2 regions of the Paenibacillus sp. FSL L8-0663 genome follow, and region 2 is predicted to be linked to the other one. Evidence: predicted binding sites of a transcription regulator. Region 2 holds the regulator's gene; the other holds the start of a gene.
The links. The regulator LexA, encoded in region 2, represses DNA repair genes until DNA is damaged. The targets are predictions, from matches to a motif close to CGAACATATGTTCG.

Region 1 (5,155 bases), 2.5 Mb from region 2:
CTCTCGGACACGTCCGCGCAAATAACGGATCGGATGATGGATGGATCGGATGATCAAATAACCAAGCAATGATGAAGCGATCAAGCCTGCCAATGTTAAGAGGATACTGATCAATCGCAGGAAGCTGTATTGTTTTTGTGTGCTCTCCAACATGATTTGATTATCATCGTAGTACAGATCGCCTATGTGATCCAAAGCGTCTTCCATCTGGTCAAACTTTTCGTTGCCCTCCTGATAAGAAAGGAGATTCGCCCTTTCACGGACAGTTGAATCCTTTGACGATAATCCGTCAATCACTTTCTTGGAGACCAATTCATACGCTGCAACCGTCGCTTCGTAGTCTTGAATCGACTTTTCCTCATTATCAAAAATAGTTCCAATTGACTTATACTCATTAAACTTCTTCTTTGCCGACTCCTTTTGTTTTCCGTAATCCTCTAGCTGTTTTAAAAATTGTTCCGACCCTGGTTCATAACTGTACAGCGATCGTTCTGCCAACAGCATCTGATATAGGTCGATATCCGCTGTACGAATAAGATCAATGACTTCCGCCCTAATACTAAGGCTCTCCTCAAGCGAGGATTGTACCCGCTTCAGATTGTAAATCCCAACGCCTCCGATCACAAGGCTAGTGATTACAGTAACGACGATCGTTAGAATTACCTTGTTCCTGATCGTCATCGTGAACTTCCTACCTCTCATTATGCCTCACTCCCATCTAGTCCCTCTCGAGGTAACACGAAATAATATTCGACATCGTTTGCCACTTTATAAACCTCAATGTTATGCGGAAATCGTATAATTGCTAGAAACCAAGTTAAGAGCATAAATATCTATTACGCCCTCCATTAAAATCTCACTTACATTATTTGAAACAGCGGACATTTGATGAATTGCAGATTCAATCGCCTGACTCCCTTTGGAGCCAGCTCCGATGCTACATCCACAGATTCCTTGACATGAATGGAACGATCAGCAATTTTGCGTAGCCTCCCCATCCATCTTCTGAACAAGCGTAACGCTGGCTTCGATGCTGTTCACTTGCGTCTGCGCTCCTTCGGCTAATTTTTCTGTAATGGACGCAACATGCTCCGTAGCTTGTCCCGTTTGTTCCGCGCTGGCTGTCAGCTCTTCCGATGATGCGGCAACCTGCTCCGCATTTGTGCCCACTTCCCGGATAATCCCGATACTTTACTATTCCTCATAAAAACCACTGCCCCCAGTTTGTCTAATGATGTCGAATATACAAGGAAACTTGTTGTAATTACTTTATCGGATTACTGCGCTGCTTTATTAACACATAACGAATAATGCCTATGCTAAACGTTACAATTATTAACTATAGTGTTATTATAAGGTTAATCATGAATTGCTAGAGTTAGTAAGGAAAGAAACTCTACATAATTGCGAGATGAAATAAAATGCGACAACTTTCATTAGGAAAATCGGGACCGCAGGTAAGCGCTCTATGTCTTGGATGTTTAAACTTCGGTACGAATACCGAGAAAAATTTATCGTATCGGCCACTGGCGGAAGTAAAGTAGAGCCTGAGAATCCAATACCAAGTAGTAATGCACCAACATAAAGCATAGCAATACCAAATGAATCAGAAACTACAACCCCAAGCATACCACCACCAATACCAGTAAATAGAGCCGCTTTAACACCGAATTTATCGTTGATCGCGCCTATTATGAATTTACCGCCTGTTTGACCAATGGTTACACAAGTTACTCCTGTAGCTGCCATTGCAGCTGTAAATCCAATGGATTGCACAAAGTTTGGTACCTGGAAGCTTACTGTCGAAGCTAAACCGAAAAGACCAGTGAATAACATAACCAAATTGTTCTGGTTTTGAACGTATGACGAGAATGATAAAAGGTAAAATTAATACGGCTACAGGCAATACCTAATACCATATAGGTTGGTCGCCAACCGATAGACTCGATTAATCGACCTGTAATTTGTGCAAAAATTGTGCACCGCCAATTCCCAAAGAAGTACCAATTTTAGCTTTAAAGCAATTGTTCATTATTAATGGTATGGAACTGTAAATTAGGAAGGTACCACCAAGACACCACCTCGCTGGTTTCACTTTGGATGGCGGTAATGAGCGTTTCGATCTGCTTCGTTGCCGCTTCTGACTGGTCCGCAAGCTTGCGGACTTCGTCTGCGACTACGGCAAATCCGCGACCCTGCTCGCCCGCTCTAGCTGCTTCTATGGCTGCATTCAAGGCCAGCAGGCCGATTTGCCCGGAGATGGTCTTTGATCACGCTGATGGGAATAGTCCCGATGAAGCAAGAACTCTTTGAGACTATTTCCACGTGCAGACAAAGAACTGCTTCTTATTGTCTTTCACAAATTCGCCCTACTTATGATAAGGTTCACCGTATCATCCATAAAGCGAAAGCAGATAACACAGTGAAGCAGGTGTAAGCGTTACTTACTATACATGGCTTGAACAAGGACGGGCCAGAGATGTGATTTAAGATAATGCACTATGTATTGGGAAGTGTTATCACCTTTATCTTTTAGAAATTTTAATTATTATCTCCCTTTTTCATCAATTTTCTAATATAAATATTGAACATCCGTTCGTATTGAAGTAAAATCAAACTACATTCATTAATATTACGTACGTAATAAAGGAGAATGCTCTATATGAACTTTAGTTATAGTTTTCCCGCTCTCCGTGGAATTCAAGCAGGGAGAGAATTCTATACAGTGATGTGCCCGCTCAGGCTGATCCCTAGGATATTTCTGTTTGATGAAGAAGAGATTCCCGTTGAACACCGGGCTCAGCGTCTTATGAATAAATCAAGAATTCCGGATATAACCAACTATATTCTTGAGAATCCAAAGGACTACATATTTTCTTCGTTAACGGCATCTGTAGATGGGAAATTAGTCTTTCAGGAGCATTCAAGCGAGCTTAAAGATATAGGATATCTCTCGATCTCACTTGATTCAAAGTTTCTAATTAATGACGGTCAACACAGGAGAGCGTCAATTGAAGAAGCTTTGAAGATTGCTCCAGAACTCGGAGATGAGACCATTTCTGTAGTCTTTTTTCATGATTTAGGGCTTGTGCGTTCTCAGCAAATGTTCTCCGATCTTAATCGACATGCGGTGAACACAACTTCTTCTATCGGTATACTTTATGATCACCGCGATCAAATGTCTCTCATAACAAAGGGATTAATTTCAGAGATCCCCTTGCTGGATCGATACACCGATCGGGAAAAGGTGAACCTTTCAAAGAATTCTCCTAAATTATTTGCATTAAACCATATATTCAATACGAATTGCAGACTTCTAGGCAAGCGGAAAGGCGAGATGATCTCTGAGCAAGAAAAGGAATTCTTAAATGAATTTTGGATTCTTTTAAGTGCTACTATTAATGAATGGCAGCAGGTGCTGATGAAGAAAGCATCACCTAGAGATTTACGGGCAAATTCTATAGTTGCTCATGGTGTTTTCTTAGAAGCTATAGGTATTATAGGTCACTATCTTTATTTCTATCATCCAGATGAGTGGCAGAAATATATTGAGAAATTAAAACATATTGACTGGCGCAGGGATAATAAAGAAGATTGGCAAGGTCGTGCCTACAGCCATACTGGTCGTATTAATAAGAACAATCAGACTGTTCAACTAACAGCCAATCTCATTAAGAATAAAATTGGACTCCCTCTTACAGAACAAGAACAAAAAATAGAAGATAAATTTAAGGAGGTCTTTCCTCTTGGAACTTAATATTTTTAACACTGGCAGTAAATTTAATGAATCCAGAGAATTGGTGAAAGAAGTATATCTATCTGATGATCGTCCCTGGGTAATTGGCTTTAGCGGAGGTAAAGATTCCACTGCTCTGGTTCAAATAGTATTTCAGGCATTAAGCGAACTTCCACCTAACCAATTAAATAAAAAAGTATATGTGATTTCTTCGGATACTCAGGTTGAAACACCACTTATTATTGATAAAATTACCCGAACCTTAGGAAGAATTCAGACTAGAGCTCTTGAAATGGGACTTCCTATTGAAACCCAAAAAGTAAGACCAAAAGCCGAGCAAACATTCTGGGCTTCTATTATTGGCAAAGGGTATCCAACTCCACGTCAAAAATTCAGATGGTGCACTGACCGGCTAAAAATTGAACCTGCCAACAGGTTCATTCTTGAAAAAGTAGATCAATTTGGTGAAGTTGTAATGCTTCTTGGGGTCCGAGATTCCGAAAGCTCTACTCGAGCCGCTGTCATGCAGTCACATACTATAGAAGGGAAAAATTTAATGCGGCACTCCACACTGCGGAATGCCTTTGTATTTGCACCGATCAGATCATTTCATGTAGACGACATCTGGGAATTCCTGCTCCAATATCCTTCACCTTGGGGCGATGATAATAATGAACTGCTGCAATTGTACCAAGATTCCAGTAGTGAATGCCCACTGGTTGTAGATAAAGAAATTAAGGAAAGTGCGGGTTCATGCGGAAACAGTCGATTTGGATGTTGGACTTGCACAGTTGTAAACGAAGATAAAGCACTGAGTGGATTTATTAATAGCGGTGTAGAATGGCTAACTCCACTCTATGAGTTCAGAAATTACCTCGTGAATATTCGTGAAGATCGTTCTAAACGTCAAAAACATAGAATGAATGGTGAAGTTTATCTGACAACGAATCTCGGAGGAGTTAATGAAGAAGACATTAGAGCGAATAAATATAAAAGCATCAAAAAATCCGAGATCAAACAATTTATAGAAGATAACAATATAAATTTGGCAACAATTGAAAAACTTGATGTATTTGTTGAAGATGAAGATGGAAATTTCAAGCGTTTCGGGGTGGGCCCTTTCACCTTAAATGCTCGAGAAGAGATTCTCAGAGAACTACTTAGAACTCAGAAAAAAGTTCGGGAACTTTATGATCCAAATATCGAGCTCATTACTTTTGAGGAACTTAAGGAAATCCGTAAATACTGGCATATCGATCTTCAATGGGAAGATCGCCTCCCTCGAATTGTTGAAGAGGAAACCGGAGAAATCTATGATTGGCATAAAGATGACCGCCCTGTATTTAAAGAAGATCAGATTACTGATTTAGAGACACTCTGTCAGGAAGAAGGGGTAAACTTGAATCTGCTTAAAAAGCT
Region 2 (5,155 bases):
CAACAATAACAGCTTGTACTGTCCCTTCAATTGTTCTAGAATTTCAAACGTTTCTTCATATACATGGGGACGCGCGCGTCTTTCCGAAGCAAATTGGGTAGCCAGCTTTTCCGCCAACTTCTCATTATCTATCCCTAGTTGCTGGAGTCCTCTGCGCCATGATTCCTTTCGATAAACAGGGGCCAACTGTTCCAATTGACGGAATTCAGGCTGCTCACCTGCTGTAAAATTCGCCCACAATCCTTCAAACGGATTAATGCCGATCATTTGAGTAAAACTAAAGGTTTCATAGGATTCATACAAAGCGCGTGCTTCTTTACGTACGGCTTCCTCCAGAGCTTTTGGATCAACACCTGCTTCACGGGAGCCTGTTTGACACGCTGCATCAAATGCCTCTTCTACACTACGTTCATCCCACAAAAGGGTATCATCAAGATCAAACATTACCGCCTGAATCGTCATCTGAATTATCCACTCTCTTTCCACAGTATATGTACGCCTATTTGCTTGATTAAGCATTTGAATCGTTATGTGTGCCCATATTAAGCAAGCGGCCGCAGCATGTTATATGAAATAACATCATACGGCCTTTGTTACAGAGCTACAGGCTAAATCAGTTATTTCTTGTCAACCTGTATCTGATTGGATAGCGCAAACTTCTCAAGTCGCTCTGCAATGGCATCCGTGTCATAGCGACCTAATGATTTTGTGAAAATAAAATTACCACCCTTACCTTTTCTTTCAACGGTTACGTAACCCTTTTCAATCTTGATGGCTTTCATGTCCCCTGCCGTCATTGGACGTTCTCTACCACCTTTCAGCATATAGAGAGTATCCTTTCCCACTTTCAGATAAGGACGACGGATAAAAAAGATAACAGCCAACATCAAGTACAGGCCGAATACAAGCCAATCCATCCCTCGCATACCGGTCTTAGTCAAAAAGTAACTCATAAGCATGTACAATACAGAAAGACCAGCCAGCATAATTGGCACAGTAATGTTACGGCCACGGAAAATATCCATTGCAGAACCTGCGCCGCTAATGGTTTGAATACCTTGCTTTTTGCGCGATTTATTTAAATGCGCTGTGTTTTTGCGTACTTTTCTTTCAAATGATCGGGCCATCTCTCAATTCCTTCCCAGATATATTACATTAAAACAATTGCCTCAAAGCTGATCTATATAGATACCATGAGAGGTACCTAAAACAAAAGGCAAATTGCAGGCTTGGGCGCTTTAACAACATTAATGCTTCAGCCCGTCATTTCCCTTCGATGTATCATCGTCCACAAATTCAATCGTTTCAAGCTGCTGCCGAAAATTACGGCGAATGTTACCTAAATAAATTTCTCGAAGATTGGCGCGCTCTGTGGCTTCCTCTTCCGTCAAACCCTCGGATTTTGCTTTGCGCGCTAATTCATTAATGCGCTGTACCAAGCTGTCTATATCCAAATTGTGTCCCCTCCATAAAAGCAAAGATATAATACACTTTGACATGTAGAAAAGAGCTTGTCAAGGCTCCCGCATTACGCTCCCTGACAAGCTCTAATAGTCAATAGATCATAAGTCAGGAAGCTTGAGTACCTGACCTGCCTGCACTCCCCGATCCTCTAAACCGTTAATCCGCACAATTCCTTCTATATATACCCGTGTATCCATTCGTTCCGGTTTATGATTCGCGGCAATCTGCCACAACGTATCCCCAGGTTGTACCGTCAGTTTAGTCACTTCTTCCTTGGAAGCTGAAGGAGCCGCGAAAACCGTAAGTACACCTGCTCCTGCAATCCAAGCAACAATCACTATAATAAGAAGCTTAAGTAAAAGAGTATGGGTAATAATCTGCATAAAACGCGCCCTACCCTCTTTTCGGGTCTCCTGTAAATTTTCTATATTCATTGGAAAAATACTTTGATAGGTGCTATATTTCATCATGGCTGTGTCCTCCAAACGTTTGTTCTTATGTTTTCACAATATAACACGAACGTTTGTTTTGTTCAATAGAAAAGAGAACAAAAGTTCGCAATTTTTTTAGGGATTATTTAGAACTTATGTTTGTACGAACGGAGGTTCTATGCTATAATTTTCCCAAACGTTACTAAATGGGGTTGATACGGTATGTCTAAGATTTCGAGCCGCCAGCAGGCCATTCTTGAATTTATCCGCAATGAAGTGCGTCTAAAGGGATACCCCCCTTCTGTACGCGAAATAGGCGAGGCTGTCGGATTGGCCTCCAGTTCTACGGTTCACGGTCATTTGGATCGCTTAGAGAAAAAAGGACTCATTCGCCGCGATCCTACAAAACCACGGGCTATTGAGTTACTCGGTCAAGACGAATCGGATAACAGCAACTTGATTAATTACTCCATTAGTCGTGTCCCCGTCGTCGGCAAAGTAACCGCTGGTCTTCCTATTACGGCGACAGAAAATATTGAAGATTACTTTCCTCTTCCCCAACACTTTGTTGGTGAGGATAAAATATTCATGTTATCTGTTGTAGGCGAAAGCATGATTGAGGCTGGGATTGCTAACGGAGACTATGTAATCGTACGTCAGCAGCAGACCGCTGATAATGGCGATATTGTTGTAGCTATGACAGATGAAGACGAAGCTACAGTTAAAACCTTCTACAAAGAAAAAGATCATATCCGGCTTCAACCTGAAAATCCAGCCTTTGAACCGCTTCGTCTGACACACGTCAGTATTTTGGGCAAAGTTGTAGGACTCTTCCGGGACTTCCACTGATTTCTCGTTCTTCCTTCCCCGTTATTCTATCCCCTAATACAAAACCGGCTGCCTAGGGCAAGCCGGTTTTGTATTGTTATTATGCTTACTATGTATCTCACAACTATTCTTTCCTTTTTGCAACCTATTCCTATTGTATCTACTATAAAATCAGCCTCATCATCTCAAATAATCCCCCACTGATCTTGAACAGCTATACTGTTATGGGAAAAACTAATAGATCTTTCTTTCTTTTAGCTAAATATGGTATATTAATTACTCATAGCTCTGTAGGAGGAATTAAATGAAAAAAATAATAATTTCAGCGTTTGTTATGATATTTATCGTCGTAAGCTGTGCAGTTCCAACAATGGATCATTTGTATGCAGAAGAGAAATCACACATAACAACCTACGATCGTATTCAGTACATACAAATACTCATCCATTTCAGGTATTTAGAAAAGCAACTTGAAGCTGTAATTTCCGAAAGAAATAATTACCCAGAGGCCAGCCAAGAATATAAACAGCTCTCAGAACAACTGAATCATATTCTTGCCCAAGAGGCATACTACGAAAAAAAACTTAACACCCTTAATAGTAAATAATTTTCATACAAACTGCATATTATCTTTATTCTACACATTAGACTCATGCCGACCTGCCTGTAACATCTCCTGCAACGTAAAGTTGAAAAGGCGAAGACAGGTTCGCATGAGTTTTTTTGTTAACCTTTAGGGATATAGGTACTAGCTTCTTTTTGCTTCTAATAGATTTATGCTGATACATTACTATCACAATTGACATATATATATAGCAGAACTAAGCAAAGGAGATATGCAGATGATCAGAAATAGAGTTAAAACGTATAAGCATCGCATCGGGAAAAACAGATATCTGGTCGTTAAAGTCTTTCAAGCCGCAGCTGCTAAAACAGGAAGCGGAAATGCACTAGCAACCAATGCCTTGAATATCAAAATTTCCAAGCGTAAGCATAAACGCCACTAAGATTCAACCGCACCTTCATTTCTTGAAGGGAGGTGATATTATGAGCAGAAGACATTGCAGACGTGATTTAAGAAGAAGAAGATTGAACATCCGTTCCAATCAAAGAGCCACTGCGCGTGCAAGAGGTAACGCACTGGCTGTTAATTTGTTTAGCGTAAACGATAGACAACGCAGACGTTAATAATTGTTTCCATGCAAAAAGCGGGAGGAATTCTTCCTGCTTTTTTGTGTTAAATAGCACACCTAACTACTGCTATGAATCATTTAAGCAAGCGGAGGGGGATCTAAAATATCACACATAGTTGAACAGTCGCTACTATTTTACTCTTTTATAAATCTAACAGACAGGAAAAAGTGGTTCTCTTTTAGAATAATGTGCATAGAGAAATTAAACCAGAAGGAGACAAGCCATGATAATTAAAATGTCACTTTCAAATATGGGGGATTTTAAAAAGTCAAATGAGAATAACGGCTTTATTGTGTCAGGAAAAATTATACCTAAATACGAGAACAACATTTGGTCATATATATAAGAAAGTTTTCCCGAACCATATTTTAAACAGTATGAGGATGATGACGTCGATATCAGTTATATTAATGAACAAGGAAAATCTATTTTTTTATATTATGATGAGAACGACTGTGTTGGGAAAATTAAACTTTGTACTTATTGGAATGGCTATGCTCTAATTGAGGATATTGCCGTTGCTAAAGACTCGAGACACAAGGGAATCGGAGCAGCCTTATTGAGTAAAGCAACCGAGTGGGCTAAGCAGAATAATCTTGTTGGCCTTATGCTTGAAACACAGGATGTGAATATTTTAGCTTGTCGATTCTATGCTAAAAATAACTTTGTAATCGGCGGAGTTGATACTATGCTATATTCTAACTTTTCCACAGCCCATGAGAAAGCGATTTTTTGGTATTATAAGTTTAAGTATTCAAATTAGCCTATCCTTCTGTAATAAGGCCGAATTTAAAAACAATACCATCTTGTACGCACACTTTGCATTGCTACTTTTCCCGTATCTAGTAAAATCAAACTGATCAGCACACAAAACTCTGCCGACCAATTAAGGTTAGCAGAGCTTTTGATTTATTTTTAGAGTATTCACTTACTTCAAACGTGAGGATGCGATCATTTTCAGCATGTAATCCTTTTTTGCTCTTATCAGGAATCTGAAACTGAACGTTTATATACAATAACAGATAAAATCCCGCTAATTATAATGACCACTGAAAAAATCAATAACATATTGCTATATAAATAAGCAGATGGAAAATTAATGATTGGTATAAATTTTTGATGAATAAGACGTATTGACAATAAGCCTCCTACAACTGAAATCCCCGTTCCTTCTGATAAAAAGCTTATAAAATTAAGCAAGCTCATTCCTGCGCCAGCTTCTTCTTGTTTTAAACTAC

Region 1: a site for LexA is predicted at 2,586-2,599, ahead of dndB (DNA sulfur modification protein DndB). Genes of this name have one in related genera too.

What each region holds. Positions count from the first base shown of each region.
Region 1 is NZ_JBBOYM010000001.1:5,622,357-5,627,511, forward strand. Features, by position in the region: gene MKY75_RS24985 (methyl-accepting chemotaxis protein) at 1-681, opposite strand, end outside; gene MKY75_RS24990 (hypothetical protein) at 973-1,170, opposite strand; gene MKY75_RS24995 (hypothetical protein) at 1,363-1,749, opposite strand; partial or broken gene MKY75_RS25000 (methyl-accepting chemotaxis protein) at 2,076-2,261, opposite strand; gene dndB (DNA sulfur modification protein DndB) at 2,663-3,757, shown strand; gene dndC (DNA phosphorothioation system sulfurtransferase DndC) at 3,747-5,155, shown strand, end outside.
Region 2 is NZ_JBBOYM010000001.1:3,135,812-3,140,966, forward strand. Features, by position in the region: gene MKY75_RS13405 (HAD family hydrolase) at 1-462, opposite strand, end outside; gene MKY75_RS13410 (hypothetical protein) at 618-1,127, opposite strand; gene MKY75_RS13415 (DUF896 domain-containing protein) at 1,248-1,454, opposite strand; gene MKY75_RS13420 (LysM peptidoglycan-binding domain-containing protein) at 1,563-1,931, opposite strand; gene lexA (transcriptional repressor LexA) at 2,118-2,744, shown strand; gene MKY75_RS13430 (hypothetical protein) at 3,028-3,330, shown strand; gene MKY75_RS13435 (hypothetical protein) at 3,566-3,730, shown strand; gene MKY75_RS13440 (hypothetical protein) at 3,771-3,911, shown strand; partial or broken gene MKY75_RS13445 (GNAT family N-acetyltransferase) at 4,141-4,680, shown strand; partial or broken gene tet (Tet(L)/Tet(K)/Tet(45) family tetracycline efflux MFS transporter) at 4,902-5,155, opposite strand, start outside.